3 regions of the Streptomyces sp. NPDC002463 genome follow, and region 2 is predicted to be linked to each of the others. Evidence: riboswitches for the same ligand, from Rfam matches in the RefSeq annotation. Region 2 holds a riboswitch; each other region holds the start of a gene.
The links. Region 2 has a riboswitch for cyclic di-AMP ahead of ACFYX3_RS17410 (M23 family metallopeptidase). Riboswitches for the same ligand answer to the same signal wherever they lie in the genome.
Positions count from the first base shown of each region.

Region 1: it holds a riboswitch for cyclic di-AMP, as region 2 does, so the genes downstream of both, ACFYX3_RS29815 (transglycosylase SLT domain-containing protein) here and ACFYX3_RS17410 (M23 family metallopeptidase) in region 2, are expected to answer to the same signal.
Region 3: it holds a riboswitch for cyclic di-AMP, as region 2 does, so the genes downstream of both, ACFYX3_RS31085 (C40 family peptidase) here and ACFYX3_RS17410 (M23 family metallopeptidase) in region 2, are expected to answer to the same signal.

Region 1 is NZ_JBIARL010000016.1:196,639-202,509, reverse strand. Features, by position in the region: gene ACFYX3_RS29830 (DeoR/GlpR family DNA-binding transcription regulator) at 1-291, shown strand, start outside; gene ACFYX3_RS29825 (phosphocholine-specific phospholipase C) at 449-2,473, shown strand; gene ACFYX3_RS29820 (hypothetical protein) at 2,527-3,129, opposite strand; cyclic di-AMP (ydaO/yuaA leader) riboswitch at 3,506-3,689, shown strand; gene ACFYX3_RS29815 (transglycosylase SLT domain-containing protein) at 3,694-4,530, shown strand; gene ACFYX3_RS29810 (phosphoribosyltransferase family protein) at 4,514-5,818, opposite strand.
Region 2 is NZ_JBIARL010000007.1:359,981-365,851, forward strand. Features, by position in the region: gene ACFYX3_RS17395 (PLP-dependent cysteine synthase family protein) at 1-843, shown strand, start outside; gene ACFYX3_RS17400 (MFS transporter) at 840-2,066, shown strand; gene ACFYX3_RS17405 (PP2C family protein-serine/threonine phosphatase) at 2,196-3,407, shown strand; cyclic di-AMP (ydaO/yuaA leader) riboswitch at 3,621-3,767, shown strand; gene ACFYX3_RS17410 (M23 family metallopeptidase) at 3,779-4,894, shown strand; gene ACFYX3_RS17415 (aldo/keto reductase) at 4,940-5,871, shown strand, end outside.
Region 3 is NZ_JBIARL010000018.1:63,048-68,918, forward strand. Features, by position in the region: gene ACFYX3_RS31065 (adenosylmethionine--8-amino-7-oxononanoate transaminase) at 1-653, opposite strand, end outside; gene bioB (biotin synthase BioB) at 646-1,884, opposite strand; gene ACFYX3_RS31075 (8-amino-7-oxononanoate synthase) at 2,028-3,230, shown strand; gene ACFYX3_RS31080 (ATP-binding protein) at 3,401-3,838, shown strand; gene ACFYX3_RS31085 (C40 family peptidase) at 3,902-4,378, opposite strand; cyclic di-AMP (ydaO/yuaA leader) riboswitch at 4,381-4,503, opposite strand; gene ACFYX3_RS31090 (hypothetical protein) at 4,904-5,209, opposite strand; gene ACFYX3_RS31095 (ATP-dependent Clp protease proteolytic subunit) at 5,217-5,834, opposite strand.

The DNA of each region.
Region 1 (5,871 bases), on a different contig from region 2:
GTCGGGGTGCTCAACGAGGTCGTGCTCGACGTGGTGGTCCTCGGGGTCGACGGGGTCGACGCCGAACTCGGCGTGATGGCGCACCAGGAGGACGAGGCGAGCATCAGCCGGCTCTTCGCGGAGCGGGCGAGCCGGGTCGTCGTGGTGACCGACTCCTCGAAGATGGGCCGCAGGGCGTTCGCGCGGATCTGTGGTCTGGACCGGATCGACCTGCTCGTGACCGACACCGGCATCGCCCCGAAGACGGCCCTGCAGCTCACCGAAGCCGGGGTAGAGGTCCTCACCGTCTGACTCATTGGTCTGATGGTGAACCAATCCAGACCTTGGTGTCTACGGTCCTCCGCGTATTCACACACTAATTACCGCGCGTGTGTATACCTTTAAGCTGCCCTCCCCCATCATGTCTCCGACGTGCCGCTGGGGCACACGGTGACAGGAAGGGCGGGGCATGATTCCCATCAGCCGCAGGGGATTCGTCGGGATCGGCGCGGGGCTCATGGCGGGGGCCGCGCTGCCGCCGCTGCGGGCGTCCGCCGCCGCGAGCGGCGCGACCGGCACCCTCGCGGACGTCAAGCACGTGGTGATCCTCATGCAGGAGAACCGCAGCTTCGACCACTACTTCGGCACGCTGAAGGGCGTCCGGGGCTTCGGCGACCGCGCCGCCGGCAACATTCCCGGCGGCTGGGGCATGTTCAACCAGCCCAACTGGGGCGGCCGCCAGTACCCCTGGAAGCTCAGCGACACCCCGGCCGCCGGCGGCGTCGACGGCGAGACCCTCGCGCAGTGCAACGGCGACCTGCCGCACAGCTGGACCTCGCAGCACGCCGCCTGGAACAAGGGCCGCCTCGACAACTGGGTCACGGGCGTGGGCAACACCCGGACGCTCGGCCACCTCGACCGCGGGGACATCCCCTTCCACTACGCGCTCGCCGACAACTACACGATCTGCGACGCGTACTTCTGCTCGACGCTGAGCGCCACGGGCCCCAACCGCACCTTCCTGTGGAGCGGGAAGGTCGACGGCACCAGCAAGGACGGGGGCGACGAGTCGGGCCTCACCTGGGAGTCGTACGCCGAGGCGCTCCAGCGCGCCGGGGTGAGCTGGAAGGTCTACCAGAACGCCCAGGACAACTACGGCGACAACGGCCTCGCGTACTTCAAGAAGTTCACCGACGCCCGCCCCGGGGACCCGCTGTACGACCGGGGCATGGGCTCGGTCCCGAAGGTGACCGGCTCGACGCCGGACGACATCGCCGCGGCGATCCGCGCCGACGTCGTCGCGGGGACCCTGCCGCAGGTGTCGTGGGTGGTCGCGAGCGAGGCCTTCTCGGAGCACCCGTACGCCCCTCCGGGCGACGGCGCCCACTTCGTCGACCTCGTCTACCGCGCGCTGGCCGCGAACGCCGAGGTGTTCGACTCCACGGTGCTGTTCCTCAACTACGACGAGAACGACGGCTTCTTCGACCACGTGCCCCCGCCGGTCGCCCCTCCGGGCACCGCGGGCGAGTACATCGACGGCGTGCCGATCGGCCTGGGCTTCCGCGTCCCGATGATTGTCATGTCCCCGTGGACCCGCGGTGGCTGGGTGAGCTCCGAGGTCTTCGACCACACCTCGGTGCTGCGCTTCATGGAGAGCTGGACGGCGGCGCTCGGCACCCCGGCGACCTGCCCCAACATCAGCGCCTGGCGCCGGAAGGTCACCGGCGACCTGACCGGGGTCTTCGACTTCGCCAACCCGGTGTACGGAGTGCCGGCCAACCTTCCCTCCACGGCGAAGGTGATCGGGCAGGCCACCTGCGGCCCGCTGCCGAACCCGGCCCCGCAGAACAACGCGCTGCCCGTACAGGAGTCCGGCACCCGCCCGGCGCGCGCCCTGCCGTACCAGGTGAACGGCAACCTCGACCGCTTCGAGTTCGGCTCCGCGGGCAAGATCCTCGCCTGGTTCTCGATGACGAACCAGGGCACGGAGGCCAAGCGGTCGGCGCACTTCTCGATCCACCCCCACCAGTACCGGGACACCGCCGCCTGGCAGTACACCGTCGACCCCGGCGGCACGGCCACCGACTACTTCAACATCGGCCTCGGCTCGGGCTCGGGGAAGTACGACATCTCGATGATGGGCCCCAACCGCTTCCTGCGCCGCTTCATCGGGGACGCCTCGAAGGCGGGCAAGGCGGTCGAGGTGGCCGCCAGGTACGCGCCGGAGGCGGGTACGGGCAAGACGGCCCTGTGGTTCAAGATGACCAACACCTCGGCCGGGCCCGTCACCTTCACGATCCGCTCGAACGCCTACCGCTCGGACGGCCCGTGGACGTACACGGTGCCGGCGAACTCCAGCCGCGAGGACTTCTTCAACGCGGTGGCGTACAACGACGGCTGGTACGACTTCACGATCCTCGCCGACATCGACGGCACCTGGTCGCGCCGGTACACCGGCCACATCGAGACCGGAGCCCCGAGCATCAGCGGCTGATCCCCCGCGGGTCCGGGCGGCGGCATGGCCGCCGCCCGGCCTCCGGTACGGCGTCAGCGGCCCGCTTCGGCGGCGCGCCGGACCGTGGCGTCGAGGAGGGCCACCGCGTCGGCGGCGGTACGGCCGGGGGCCCGGTTCCACGGCCCGATCAGCTCCTGCCAGCCGCGCGACCGGAGTTCGGTCATGATCCAGGCGGCCGCCTCGTTCATGGTGTCCGCGCTGCCGTAGCCGAGGCGGTGGGCGGCGAGGAGGGCACCGCAGACGCACCGGGCACCGCGTGCGTCGCGCAGCTTGTACGGGGCATTCTGCCAGCCCCACTCGGTCAGCACGAGGCGCGCGTAGCCGAGGTGCACCGAGGGGCGGAGGTCGGCCTGGCCGATGCGGCGCCAGGTGTGCAGCCGGTCCGGAAGCACGGCTCCGAGCCGTCCCGGGATCCGGCGCTCGGCGGGGAGCTCCGGCGGGAGGGTGGCCAGGGCCTCGGCCACGAGCCGGTCCACCGGCACGCTGAGCAGCTTCCGCCAGCCGTCCTCAGCGGGCGGCGACTCCTCGGGGGCGGTCCAGTCCGTGACGATCCGCTGCCAGGTGGCGCTCTCGAAGAGGGCGGCCGCCTCGCGGTCGAGGGTGTCGGGGCTGAGCAGGGCGGTGGAGGGCGGCATGGAGGTGTCTCCTGGGTCGACTGCCTCCACCTTTCACGATGAATGTCCCTTTTGCGACTTTTACCCCCACATGGAGCACCGCTCGCATCCATGCCACTCCACCCCTCGACGAACACCCCACCCCAGGCAATTTCCCCCCATTTACTCACGAAAGGAATTACGCACCATATGGGACATTGCGGTCCTGGTGACGCGACTCACTCATACGACCCGCCGGTCCGGCCGCCCCCTCTCCCGCCCCATACCGGACAAGGAAGTTCGATGCCTCCCGGACGGCATCGATCTTGAATTCCCCGAATTCCGTGATCCATTTCCCGATGCCCGCGACCCACTCCCCTTGTTATCCGTCGCATTACTGGCCTACGGTCACCTCCATTCGAGCGGAACGCCCAATCCTGCCGCCGCTCGGTAAAACTCCCTTTCACCCGACGGCAGGAGCGGGGGACCCACGAATACGCCGGTCCGGATTCCGGAACGGCTCGGGGTGCAGCCGCGTGCGCGCGGCCGGACATCTCCCGTCCGAACCCGACAGCTCACCCCGCAGGCGCCGGAGAGGAAACCGTCATGCCTGCTCACGGTAAGCACCGCCGTCACCGCCGCAGCCCCGTCTCCCGCGGCCTCGCCCTGGTCGGCACGGGTGGCGCCGCACTCGCCCTGCCGCTCATCGCCCCGGCCGTCGCCGACGCCGCGCCCGTGTCCGGCGCCCCGGAGATCGCCGTCCAGAGCCTCGCCGCCCCGGTCGCGGCCAAGGCTCCCGCCGCCCCGGCCGCCGCGCACACGTACACCGTCGTGAGCGGTGACTCGCTTTCCCTGATCGCCCACAAGAAGGGAATTCAGGGAGGCTGGAAGAACCTTTACCACGCCAACAAGAGCGTCGTGGGTGACAATCCGTCACTCATTCACCCCGGCCTCGAACTGACGATTCGTCGGGATTCCGTGAAGGCCGCCCCCACGCAGGCGAAGACGAAGCCGGCCACCCCCGCCGTCGCCGCCGGAACGGGCTCCTCCGCCGCCGCGGCCGCTCCGGCCGTCGCCGCCCCCGCCGCCGTCAAGGCGGCCACGGTCGCCGCGACGAACTACGCCGACAACCTCGACGGATGGATCCGTGAGTCGCTGGCCATCATGGGCCAGCACGGCATCCCCGGCTCCTACGACGGCATCTTCCGCAACGTCATGCGCGAGTCGTCCGGCAACCCCCAGGCCATCAACCTCTGGGACTCCAACGCGGTCGCCGGCACCCCCTCGAAGGGCCTGCTCCAGGTCATCGAGCCGACCTTCCTCGCCTACCACGTGCCCGGCACGTCCCTGGACCTGTTCGACCCGGTCGCCAACATCACCGCCGCCTGCAACTACGCGGCCGACCGCTACGGCTCCATCGACAACGTCAACTCGGCGTACTGATCCCCTCACGCCGGAAGTGCTCGGCGAACCAGGAGGTGGCGAGGTCCGCCACCTCCTCCAGGGCGCCCGGCTCCTCGAAGAGGTGGCCGGCGCCCCCCACCACGGCGAGCCGGTTCTCGCAGCGCAGCAGCGCCAGGGCCCGCCGGTTGAGGTCCAGGACCATCGCGTCCGCGCCGCCCACCACCAGGAGCGTCGGGGCACGCACCCGTGCCAGGTGCTCGGCCGCGAGGTCCGGCCGACCGCCGCGCGAGACGACGGCGCTCACCGGGGACTCGGGCTCGGCGGCCGCCCACAGCGCGGCCGCCGCACCCGTGCTCGCACCGAAGTACCCGAGCGGCAGCCCCGCGCTCTCGGGACGCCCGGCCAGCCACTCCGTGGCCCCGGCGAGCCGCCCGGCGAGGAGCGGGGTGTCGAAGACATGCGCCCGGTCCACCGCCTCCGACTCGGTCAGCAGGTCGAAGAGCAGCGTCCCGAGTCCCGCCCGGTTGAGCTCGGCGGCCACGGCCCGGTTCCGGGGGCTGTGGCGACTGCTGCCGCTGCCGTGCGCGAACAGGACGATGCCGCCCGCACCCTCGGGCACCGCGAGCCGCCCACCGAGGCTGACGCCGTCGACCGGGATCCGTACGTCCGTGTCCTGCACGACGGGGGCCCGCCCGGCTCTGTTCCGCTCCAGGCAGTCGATGACCTCGGCGTCCGGGGTCTGCGAGAAGTCCCGGTAGAACTGCCCGATCGCGAAGAAGAGCTCCGGGGCGTGCACGCTGACGGTCTCGTCGGCCTCGCCGCCGACACGGGCCGTCCAGCCCTTCGGCGCCACCGGCACGGCGAGCACGATCCGGGCGGCACCCCTGGCCCGCACCACCCGGCAGGCCGCCAGCGCCGTGGCCCCCGTGGCCAGCCCGTCGTCGACCACGACGACCGTCCTCCCGTCGAGAGGCACGGAGGGCCGGCTGCCCCGGTAGCGGAGGCCGCGCTGGTCGAGCTCGGTGTGCTCCCGCTCCTCCACCGCGGCGAGGTCGCGCTCGCTCACCCGGGCCTCCCGCAGCACCCGCTCGTTGAGCACCCGTACACCGCCCTCCCCGAGCGCCCCCATCGCGAGCTCCGGCTGGTGCGGCACGCCCAGCTTCCGTACGAGACAGATGTCGAGCGGCGCGTCCAGGGCGTCCGCGACCTCCGCCGCCACCGGCACGCCACCCCTCGGGAGCCCGAGGACCACGACGTCATGGCCCTTGAGGTGGTCGAGCCGGGCGGCGAGCTGGCGCCCCGCATCCGTACGATCGCTGAAGAACATGGTCCGCCGCCCTTCCGCTGGTGTGCGGCTCGGGCGCGGGGAGGAACGGCGTG
Region 2 (5,871 bases):
CCGATCGTCGAGTCGACCTCCGGGACCCTCGGTCTCGGCCTCGCCCTCGCGGGCGTGCTCCACGGCCATCCCGTGCACGTCGTCACCGACCCCGGCCTCGAACCGATCGTCGAGCGGATGCTCGTCGCCCACGGCGCCCGCGTCCACGTCGTCCCCGAGCCCAGCCCGCAGGGCGGCTGGCAGCAGGCCCGGATGGACCGGGTCGCCGAGCTGCTCGCCGACCTCGACGGGGCCTGGTGGCCCAACCAGTACGGGAACCCCGACAACCCCGCCGCGTACACGGGCCTCGCCGCCGAGCTGTCCGCGCAGCTCGACCGGATCGACGTCCTCGTCTGCGCGGTCGGCACCGGCGGTCACTCGGCCGGGATCTCCCGGGCGCTGCGCGCCACCTCCAGCCCGGCCCTCGAACTGGTCGGCGTGGACTCCGTGAACTCCACCGTCTTCGGCCTCCCGGCGGGCGAGCGCCTGATGCGCGGCCTCGGCTCCTCCATCCACCCGGGGAACGTCGACCACGGGGCCTTCGACGAGGTGCACTGGGTGGGCCCGGCGGAGGCGGTCCGGGCGGCCCGCCGGCTGGCCTCGCGGCAGTTCGCCACCGGCGGCTGGAGCGTCGGCGCGGTCGCGCTCGTCGCCGGCTGGCTGGCCCGCACACGGCCGCGCGGGACCCGGATCGCGGCCGTCTTCCCGGACGGGCCGCAGCGGTACTTCGACACCGTCTTCAACGACGAGTTCTGCGCGGCGCACGGGCTGCTCGACGGACCCGTACGGGAGGACCCCGCCGCGTACGTCTCCGACGACTCGGTCAGCGGCTGGACCCGCCGGGTCCTGGAGCGTGTCCGGTGACGACGACGACCGCGCCCGCGAAGGGCCGGGGCGGCATCTGGAGGCAGAGCCGCACCTTCGACCCGGCCGTACGGCTGCTCTTCCTCAACCAGCTCACCATCAACCTCGGCTTCTACATGCTCATGCCGTACCTGGCCGCGCACCTCGCGGACGGGCTCGGCATGGCGGCCTGGGCCGTCGGGCTCGTCCTCGGCGCGCGGAACCTGTCCCAGCAGGGCATGTTCCTCGTCGGCGGGGCGCTCGCCGACCGGCTCGGCTTCAAGCCGCTCATCGTCGCCGGCTGCGCGCTGCGGACGGTCGGCTTCGGGGCGCTCGCCTTCGCGCAGTCGCTGCCGATGCTGATCGCCGCCTCGCTCGCGACGGGCCTCGCGGGCGCGCTCTTCAACCCGGCCGTGCGGGCCTGTCTCGCGGCGGAGGCGGGGGAGGAGCGCCGGGTGGAGGCCTTCGCGCTGTTCAACGCGTACTACCAGGCGGGCATCCTGCTCGGGCCGCTCGTCGGGGTGGCCCTGACGGGGGTGTCGTTCCGGCTGACGTGCGTGGTCGCGGCGGTGCTGTTCGCCGGCCTGACCCTCGTACAGCTCCGGTACATGCCCGTACGGGCCGTGTCCGCGCCGGCCGAGAAGGGGGAGCGGGGGCAGTTCCGCACGGTGCTCGCCCACCGGACGTTCTGGCTCTTCTCGCTCGCCATGACCGGTTCGTACGTGCTGTCCTTCCAGGTCTATCTGGCGCTGCCGCTCGCGGCGGGCGGTACGGGGGTGACGACCGCACTGTTCGTGGTCTCGGCGCTCGTCGCGCTCGCCGGGCAGCTGCGGATCACGGCCTGGACCCGGCGCCGGCTCAGCCGCGAGCGGTGTCTCGTCCTCGGGCTCGCGCTCATGGGCGGGGCGTTCCTCGTGCCGGCCGCCCTGGGGCGCGGCCTGGTGGGGCTGCTGCTGTGCGCGGCGGTCCTGGCCGTCGCGAACGCGGTGCTCTACCCGTACGAGATGGACACCGTCGTCGCCCTGTCCCGGGGACGCTGGGTCGCCACCCACTACGGGCTCTACAACACGGTGTGCGGGATCGGGATCACCCTGGGGAACCTGGGGACGGGTGCGCTCCTCGACGTCACCGGCTGGTCGGCGGTCCCGTGGCTCGCGCTGTGCGCGGTGGGCCTGGGGTGCGCGGCGGCGATGGCGCTGCTCGCCCGGGGCGGACGGCTCGCGGAGAGCACCACGGGCGGCTGACGTCTGCCCGGGGTGCCCCGCCCGTACGCCTATCGGCCCCGTGGGAGTCGCCGCCCCGGGCGGCGGCGGCCACCCTGGGAGGGTGCGGTGCGGACCGCGCGCCGGTCGGATCCGGGCAGGAGAGCACAGGTGGGGCACCCCCGAGGAGCGGCGGGCGGAGGGCGGCGGGGCGGTGAGGGCCGGCCCGATTACAGCGGTGCCCGGCGGTTCATCCGCGCGCTGCCCCCGCTGATCATCGCGGGCGGTGTCGTCTTCGACCTGGCGACACCGCCCGAGTACACGGCGGCGCCGCTCTTCTCCGCCGCCCCCCTGGTCGCCGCCCCCTTCTTCTCCCAGCTGACGACCCTGCTCACCGGGATCGCCGCCGTCCTCGCCTCGGTGGGGCTGCACGCCTACAACGGCACCGTCGACGAGGTCGCGGCCCTCACCGAGACCCTGACCGTCGTCACCGTCTCCGCGCTCGCCCTCCTCATCAACCGGGTCGTGCGCCGCAGCGGTGAGCGGCTCGCCTCGGCGCGGGTCATCGCGGAGACCGCGCAGAAGGCGGTGCTGCCGACGCCCGACGAGCGGATCGGCGGGCTGCAGTGCGCGGCGCGGTACGAGGCGGCGCAGGCCGACGCGTTCATCGGCGGCGACCTGTTCGCCGTCCAGGACACCCCGCACGGGGTGCGGCTCGTCGTCGGGGACGTCCGGGGCAAGGGGCTGGACGCGGTCGAGGCCGTCGCCGTCGTCATCGGCGCCTTCCGGGAGGCGGCCGAGCAGGAGCGGAGCCTGGAGGGCGTGGCGCGGCGACTCGAACGTGCACTCGCCCGGGAGGGCACCCGCCGGCACGGACTCGACGCCTTCGAGGGGTTCACCACGGCCGTGCTCGCCGAGATCCCGCGCGGCGACGGGAGCGGGACCTTCGACGGTTTCGTACGGGTCGTCAACCGTGGCCATCCGCCGCCGCTGATGCTGTACGCGGACGGGCGGCTCGACATCCTGGAGCCGGGCGAGGCGGCGCTGCCGCTCGGCATGGGCGACCTGGCGGCGTGGCCGGACCGGGCCGAGGCGCGGCCGTTCCCGGCGGGTGCGACGCTCCTCTTCTACACGGACGGCCTCTCGGAGGCGCGGGACGCGCGGGGCGTCTTCTACGATCCGGCGGCTCGGCTCGCCGGGCGGATCTTCCCGGGGCCCGAGGAGCTGCTCGACGCGCTCGTGGACGACGTACGGCTCCACACGGGCGGCGGGGCGACGGACGACATGGCGCTGCTCGCGGTGAGCCGCCCCGCGACGGGGCAGCCCGAGCGGCGGCGGACGATGCCGGTGGTGCCGCCGGGCGGGCCCGGTCACCGGGCGTAGTCGAGGGGTGTCACTGCGATAACAATTGACATAACGTCAGATCGTGCATGTTTCCCCATCCGCCTCTTACGCCTTGCTGAAGGGGGGTCAACTCGGGTGATACTCCCTCAATTCAATGAATGATCAAGAGGGACGGGCTTGGAATCGGGACCCCCTGTCTATTAACGTTCGATAACGCAGCGCGGTCGTCCCAGCCGTCGCAAGAGGCGGCACCGTGCGCACGCGCCGAATCCTGAAAAGGAACCGGGGAACCACCACTTGGGGTGAATCGGACGCCTTCGTCCCGTACGGAGGGGCCCGTAGGAGACCTTCCTGCTCCGAACCCGTCAGCTAACCCGGTAGGCGAGAAGGAAGGAAAGGAGCGCGCCCCCGTGGCGTCCAACACCCCCGCACCCGAAGCCCCCTTCGACGCTTTCGGTGGCGGTGCTGGTCCCTCCGCCCCCGACACCGAGTGGAACCCCACCGAGGGCTCCCTCCGCGCCGAGAGCCGCTCCGGCGGCCGGCACCGGGTCGTCAAGCAGCGCTCCAACTTCGCCCGTTCCTCCACCGTCCTCGGCGTCGGCGTCATCGCGGCCGTCGGCGCGGGCGGCCTCGCCACCGCGCAGGAGAAGCCCCCGGTCGCCATATCGCTGCCGGACCTCCCGGACCTGAACCTGCCGGACCCGCACGACCTCCCCGGCGTCGGCGACCTCCTCCCCGGCGAGGACAGCGCGCCGGTCAGCGCGGACCGCGCCAACCCGAACCCGCTCACCGCCGCCACGTACACCACCGCGGACGACCAGGCGACCGGACAGGCCGAGCAGACCACCGCCGCCATGCCCGCCGCGGGCGAGGCCCTGCGCGCCCGCATCCTCCAGCAGGCCGAGCAGCAGCAGGCCTCCGCCGACGCCGCCGAGAAGGCCGCGGCGGAGAAGGCGGCCGCCGAGAAGGCCGCCGCGGAGGCCGTGGCCAAGGAGGCGGCTGCGGAGAAGGCCGCCGCCGACGCGAAGGCGAAGGCCGAGGCGGAAGCCAAGGCGAAGGCCGAGGCCGAGGCCAAGGCGAAGGCGGAAGCGGCGGCCGAGGCCGAGCGCCTCGCCAAGCTCGCCGCCGGCTACTCGCTGCCGGTCTCCTCGTACACCCTCACCGCCACCTACATGCAGTCCGGCTCGATGTGGTCCTCCGGCTACCACACCGGTCTCGACTTCGCCGCCCCCACGGGCACCCCGCTCAAGGCGGTCCACGGTGCGACCGTGAAGTCGGCGGGCTGGTCCGGCTCCTACGGCTACCGCGTCGTCCTGGAGATGGAGGACGGCACCGAGGTCTGGTACTGCCACATGTCGTCCATGACGGTCAGCGCCGGCCAGACCGTGTCCACCGGCGAGACCATCGGCCGCGTCGGCGCCACCGGCAACGTCACCGGCCCCCACCTCCACATGGAGGTCCACACCCCCGGCGGCGACGGCATCGACCCGATGGCCTGGCTCCAGTCCAAGGGCATCAACCCCTGAGCACCCGCACGGAATAGGCCCGGCGACGGGAGCGGTTGATTCGACATGACCTCTCTCCGCCCGCTGGGCTCCTCCGACCTGCACGTCTTCCCCGTGGCCCTGGGCGGCAACGTCTTCGGCTGGACCGCCGACGAGGCGGAGTCCTTCGCCGTCCTCGACGCCTACGCCGCCGCCGGCGGCAACTTCGTCGACTCCGCCGACGTCTACTCCGCCTGGGCCGAGGGCAACGAGGGCGGCGAGTCCGAGACCGTCATCGGCCGCTGGATGGCCTCCCGGGGCAACCGCTCCGCCATCGTCGTCGCCACCAAGGCGGGCGCCCACCCCCGCTTCAAGGGCCTCTCCGCCCCCACGATCAAGGCCGCCGCGGAGGAGTCGCTGCGCCGCCTCGGCACCGACCACATCGACCTCTACTACACGCACTTCGACGACGAGTCCGTCCCGGTCGAGGAGATCGTCACCGCCCTCGACCAGCTGGTGAAGGACGGCAAGGTGCGCGCGGTCGCCGCTTCCAACATCTCCCCGGAGCGACTGCGGGCCTCCCTCGACTTCGCCGAGGCCGAGGGCCTCACCCGGTACGTCGCCCTCCAGCCGCACTACAACCTGGTCTCCCGCGACACCTACGAGGGCCCGCTCCTGGAGACCGTCGAGAAGGCCGGGCTCTCCGCCGTCCCGTACTACGGGCTCGCCGCCGGCTTCCTCACCGGCAAGTACCGCCCCGGCAGGACCGTCGACAGCGCCCGCGCCCACCGCGCCGCCGAGCTCGCCGAGACCGAGCGGGGCCAGGCCGTGCTCTCCGCACTCGACACGGTCGCCGCGGCGCACGAGACCGAGCTCGCCACCGTCGCCCTCGCCTGGCTCGCCGCCCGGCCGACCGTCGCCGCGCCGATCGCCTCGGCCCGCACGGTCGAACAGCTCCCGGCCCTCGTCGCGGCGGCGGACCTGACGCTGACGGAGGCCGAGCTGACCCTCCTCACGGA
Region 3 (5,871 bases), on a different contig from region 2:
CCCTGCACGACCGGTTCCACGATCACCGCCGCCAGCGCGTGCGCGTGCTCGGCGATCCGGGCCCGCAGCAGCTCCGCGTACGACTCCTCGTACGCGGCCGGCGGCGCGTCCACGAACACCTGCCGCTGGAGCACCCCCGACCACAGCTCGTGCATCCCGCCCTCGGGATCGCACACGGACATCGGCTGCCAGGTGTCCCCGTGGTAGCCGCCGCGCCAGGTGAGGAGCCGCTGCTTCTCGGGGCGGCCCAGGGAACGCCAGTACTGCAGGCACATCTTGGCCGCGACCTCGACGGAGACCGAGCCCGAGTCGCTGAGGAAGACGTGCCGGAGCGGTTCGGGGGTGATCTCGACCAGCCGGGTGGCGAGCCGGACGGCGGGCTCGTGGGTGAGCCCGCCGAACATGACGTGGCTCATCTTCTCCAGCTGGCCGCGCGCCGCCTCGTTGAGCACGGGGTGGTTGTAGCCGTGGACCGCCGACCACCACGAGGACATGCCGTCGACCAACTCGCTCTGGCCCTCGACGGGTTCGGCGAGCCGGAGGCGCACCCCGGACGCGGACGCGACGACCAGCGGCTCCGCACGGCCCGGCATGGGGCCGTACGGATGCCAGACGTGCGCCCGGTCCAGGGCGAGGAGCTCGTCGTTACGCATTCGGCGCGAGGTCCGTGCCGGCGCCCCGGCGGCGCACGGCCACCAGATCGGTGCGGGCCTCGTTCGCACGGGCCTCCTCGGCCGCCGGCGCCGCGTGTCCGCCGCAGGGGCCGCAGCCGCCGGCCTCCTCCGCGTGACCACCGCAGCCCGTGCCCTCCGCGGAGGCCTCCGAACCGCAGCCCGCCGAGGCCTTGGAGCCGCAGCCGCCCGCCGCCGCGAGCGCGTCCGCGCGGTGCTTCGGCAGCGTGGTCGTGCCCGCGCCCTCCACCTCGAAGCCCGCGTCCGCGATCATGTCCAGGTCGGCCTGGCCGGCCTGGCCCTCGCTGGTCAGGTAGTCGCCGAGGAAGATCGAGTTCGCGATGTTCAGCGCCAGCGGCTGCATCGAGCGCAGGTGCACCTCGCGGCCGCCGGCGATCCGCACCTCGACGTCGGGGCAGACGAACCGGACCATCGCGAGGATCCGCAGGCAGCGCTGCGGGGTGAGGTTCCACTCCTTGGCGAGCGGGGTGCCCTCGAACGGGATCAGGAAGTTGACCGGCACCGAGTCCGAGTCGAGCTCACGCAGCGCGTAGACGACGTCGACGAGGTCCTCGTCGCTCTCGCCCATGCCCGCGATCAGACCGGAGCAGGCCGACAGACCGGCGGCGTGCGCCTTCTGCACGGTGTCCACGCGGTCCGCGTAGGTGTGGGTCTTGGTGATGTCCCCGTACGTCGCCTCGGACGTGTTCAGGTTGTGGTTGTACGCGTCGGCGCCGGCCTCCCGCAGCCGCTCCGCCTGGCCGTCGGAGAGCAGACCGAGGCAGGCGCACACCTCGACGCCCTCGTTCTGCTCCTTGATCGCCTCGATCGTCTTGCCGACGCGCTCCACGTCCCGGTCCGTCGGGCCGCGGCCGCTGGCCACCAGGCAGACCCGCTTGGCGCCGCCGGCGACACCCGCCGCCGCGGCCTGCGAGGCCTCGTCCGGCTTCAGCCAGGTGTACTTGAGGATCTCGGCCTTCGAGCCGAGCCGCTGCGAGCAGTACGAGCAGTCCTCGGGACAGAGACCGGACTTCAGGTTGACCAGGTAGTTCAGCTTCACCCGGCGCCCGAACCACTGACGGCGCACCTTGCCGGCCGCCGCCACCACCTCGAGCAGTTCGTCGTCGGAGGTCGCCAGCACGGCGAGCGCTTCTTCACGGGTCGGCAGCTCGCGCCGCAGCCCCTTCTCCACCAGCGTGTTCAGGAGGTCCATAACCGCAGATCCTTGCCTACCGCCCGCCCCCTGGCCAAGGAGGATCCGAACAAACGCCCCCGATCGAGGTGTGTGGATGACCACATCCCGACCTCGGCATCCTGCGGTTAGGGTCTGTGCGCTGCCTACAAAAGGATCGCCGCATGCCACAGGCCGAGGACGCACGCGCCGCGGGCGCCGACGACGCACGGGCCGCGGGCCCGCGCCGTACCGCCTTCGACTGGACCGACGCGGAGGCGCGCCGCCGGGCCGAGGCCGGTCTCGTCCGGACGTTGCGGCCCCGGGCGGCCGAGTCGGACGTCCTGGACCTGGCGAGCAACGACTACCTCGGCCTCACCCGCCGCGCCGAGGTCACCGAGGCGGCGGCCGAGGCGGCCAGGCGCTGGGGCGCCGGCTCCACCGGCTCGCGGCTCGTCACCGGCACCACCCGGCTGCACACCCGCCTGGAGCGCGAACTCGCCGACTTCTGCGGTTTCGAGGCGGCCCTCGTCTTCTCCTCCGGCTACACCGCGAACCTCGCGGCGCTCACCGCGCTCTCCGGCCGGGACTCCCTGATCGTCTCCGACGCCTCCAACCACGCCTCGATCGTCGACGGCTGCCGCCTGGCGCGCGCTGAGACCGCGGTCGTCCCGCACACCGACGCCGAGGCCGTCGCCAAGACCCTGGACGCCCATCCGGGGCGCCGGGCACTCGTCGTCAGCGACTCCGTCTTCTCCGTCGACGGCGACAAGGCCCCGCTCCCCGGGCTCGCCGACGCCTGCCGCGCGCACGGCGCCGGGCTCGTCGTCGACGACGCCCACGGCTTCGGCGTCCTCGGCGACGGCGGCCGGGGCGCGCTGCACGAGGCCGGGCTCGCGGGCGACGAGGACGTCGTCGCCACCCTCACCCTCTCGAAGTCCCTCGGCAGCCAGGGCGGCGCCGTCCTCGGCCCGGCGCGGGTGATCGAGCACCTGGTGAACGCCGCCCGCACCTTCATCTTCGACACCGGGCTCGCCCCCGCCGCCGCGGGCGGCGCGCTCGCGAGCCTGCGGCTGATCGCGGCCGAACCAGGCCTCGCCGAGCGGGCCCGTACCGTCGCCACCACCCTGCACCGGCTGCTCACGGACGCCGGGCTGACCTCGGCCCGTCCCGACGCGGCCGTCGTCTCGGTCCACGCCCCCTCCCCGGAGGCGGCGCTGCGCTGGGCGGCGGACTGCCGCGAACAGGGCCTGGCGGTCGGCTGCTTCCGTCCCCCGTCCGTCCCCGACGGCATCTCGCGGCTGCGGCTCACGGCGCGGGCCGATCTGACGGACGCGGAGATCGCGCACGCGGTGGAGACGATCCTGCGGACCGCGCCGGCGGTCTGACGTCCCGTCGGGAGTCCCAAGCGCGGTCCCGGGCAGCAGAGTTCACCGCTTCGGGCGACAGATGGGGACATATCTTGGTGGAACGCCTGCCGGGGCGGCACGATCGGTGGGACTCTGACGCGAAGCGCGATCCGGGGCAGAAGCCCCGGCGGGAAAGGGACAGCGTCGCCATGGCAGACCATCAGGAAGCATCCGTCACTCTGCCGAGCGATCCCGCGTCGGTCCCCACCGCCCGGCGGTTCGTCGCGGAGGTCCTCGACGGGTGGGGCCTCGACGGTGCCGACGACCTGGCGGACGCGATCCGCCTGATGATCTCGGAGCTGGCCACCAACGCCGTCCTGCACACCTTCGGGCAGTCGCCCACGTTCACGGTCGACGTCCGCCTGGAGCGCGAGGAGCGCCTCCACATCGGCGTCACCGACAGCCACCCGCGCTGGCCCCGCCGTCTTCCGGCGGCGGTCCAGCAGGACAACGGCCGGGGCATGGTCATCATCCGCTCCCTGGCGGCGGAGGCGGGCGGCCGTCTGTCGGTCACCCCGACGGAGGAGGGCGGGAAGACGGTCTGGATCTCCCTCCCGTGGGCCTCCACGGCGGCCTCGTACGCGTAGACCCGGCGCAGGGGTGCGGCGGCGCCACCGCACCCCTGGGGCGGGCTCAGTGCCCGGCGGGCGTCATCGGACGCGGCCGTAGTAGACCCTCGACGTCCAGATCGGGTCGAGCTTCACCCAGGATCCCGTCTTGGGCGAGTGCCAGATCTTGCCGCTGCCGGCGTAGATGCCCACGTGGTAGACGCTCCCGCCGGAGTGGAAGAAGACCAGGTCCCCCTTCTGTCTGCTGGACGCGGAGATGTGCCGGGTGTTGTTGTACTGCTGCTGCGCGGTGCGGGGCAGCCACTTGCCCGCCTGCTTGTACGCGTAGAGCGTCAGACCGGAGCAGTCGAACCGGGTGGGTCCCGCGCTCCCGTACCGGTACGGGGCTCCCTTCTTGGACGCGGCGACGCTCAGTGCCTTGTTCGCGTAGGTGGTCGCCGCCTGGGCCTCGGACGCCGCACCCGGTGCGAGCATCGTGCCGCCGACGGCGGCGAGGGTGAGAGCCGTGACGGCTCCGGCCCGGGACAGCAGGGACGGGACGTGCATCTGCGCAGTCATGCGCAACCCTTCGTCAGCCGCCTGCGAAGGATGACCTGTCGGGTTCGGGCTGGCGAAGATGCCCGGCCGCGGCTGCGGCTTCACCCCAAGGGACGGTCCCGCTGCGGAAACAGCGCGTACGTCCCGTACTGCCTGGGTCCTCCACTCCTGCCGATCCACTCCTGTCGACCAGACGTCCGGGACAGCGGCAGGACTCGGCGTCCGCCCGGACCGCCCCGCCTCGGATGGCGGGGGCTTGTCGTCGACAGGGATCTTGACCCACACCCAGGGCGAAATCCGAGCTGAAACGGCGATATGTGAGGCTCCTCACGACTGATCCATTCGGGTGGACAGGGTGCTTTCGCGATCACCGGAGGTTTGGCCTACGAGCCCCGTACCAGGGGCGGAACGCCCCATTCCGCCAGATGCGTACACCTGTTGCGCAACTCACCCGACCCATATGTCGACTCGTCGACTACGCCGAACGGGGGAGCGATTCTGCGGTGCGTGTCGGCCGTACGGACCTCGACACGACATGCCGGAATGTCAACTCGCCCGTGCGTGGGGGACGGTGACGCGGTCGGTGCGGCGCTCTCCGTCCAACACCCGCAGGGCGCGCGCCAGTGTGTCCGCGTGCACCTCGCTCTCGCCCCGCATATGCATGAGCGTCAGGGCCTCGCGCAGCGCCTCCGCGCGCCCCACCAGGGCCTGTGCCGCCCGTAGTGCCCCATAGGTATGCGTACCTCTGGATGGGTTGATCTTCCCAAGGAGGTCGACGACTTCGAGGTAGGCGTCGATCAACTCGCCCTCGGCCCGCGTCAGCGCGGGCAGCGGCGGCAGCTCGGGTACCACGGCCGGCTCACCGCGCCGCACCGGCGTCGCGCCGGTTCGTGATCACGTGGTCCACCAGCCCGTACGCGACGGCCGCCGGCGCGTCCAGGACGGTGAGGCGGTCGATGTCGGCGTCGATCCGGTCCCGGCTCTGCCCGGTGTACTCGGTGAGCATCCCGGCCGTCAGGGCGCGCAGCCGGAGCAGCTCGCGCGCGTGGATGTCGAGGTCGCTCGGCTGTCCCTGGAGGGGTTCGTCCATGGCCGGCTGGCGGAGGGTGACCCGGGCGCCGGGGAGGACGAGCCGCTTGCCGGGGGTGCCGGCGGCGAGCAGGACGGCGGCGGTGGAGGCGGCCTGCCCGAGGCAGGTGGTCTCCACGTCGCAGGAGAGCGTCCGCATCGTGTCGTGGATCGCGGTCATGGCGCTGATAGAGCCGCCGGGGGAGTTGATGTAGAGCGCGATGTCCTGACCGGGGGCCGCGTAGTCGAGGTGCAGGAACTGGGCGATGACGTCGTTGGCCGAGGTCTCGTCGATCGGGGTGCCGAGGAAGACGATCCGGGACTCGAGGAGCTTCGAGTACGGGTCGAGGGTTCGCGTTCCGAAACTGGTCCGCTCCGTGAACTCGGGCAGGACGTGGCGGGCATCCATGGCTGAGCACCTCCAGCTGTCTGTAAAAAATGTACAG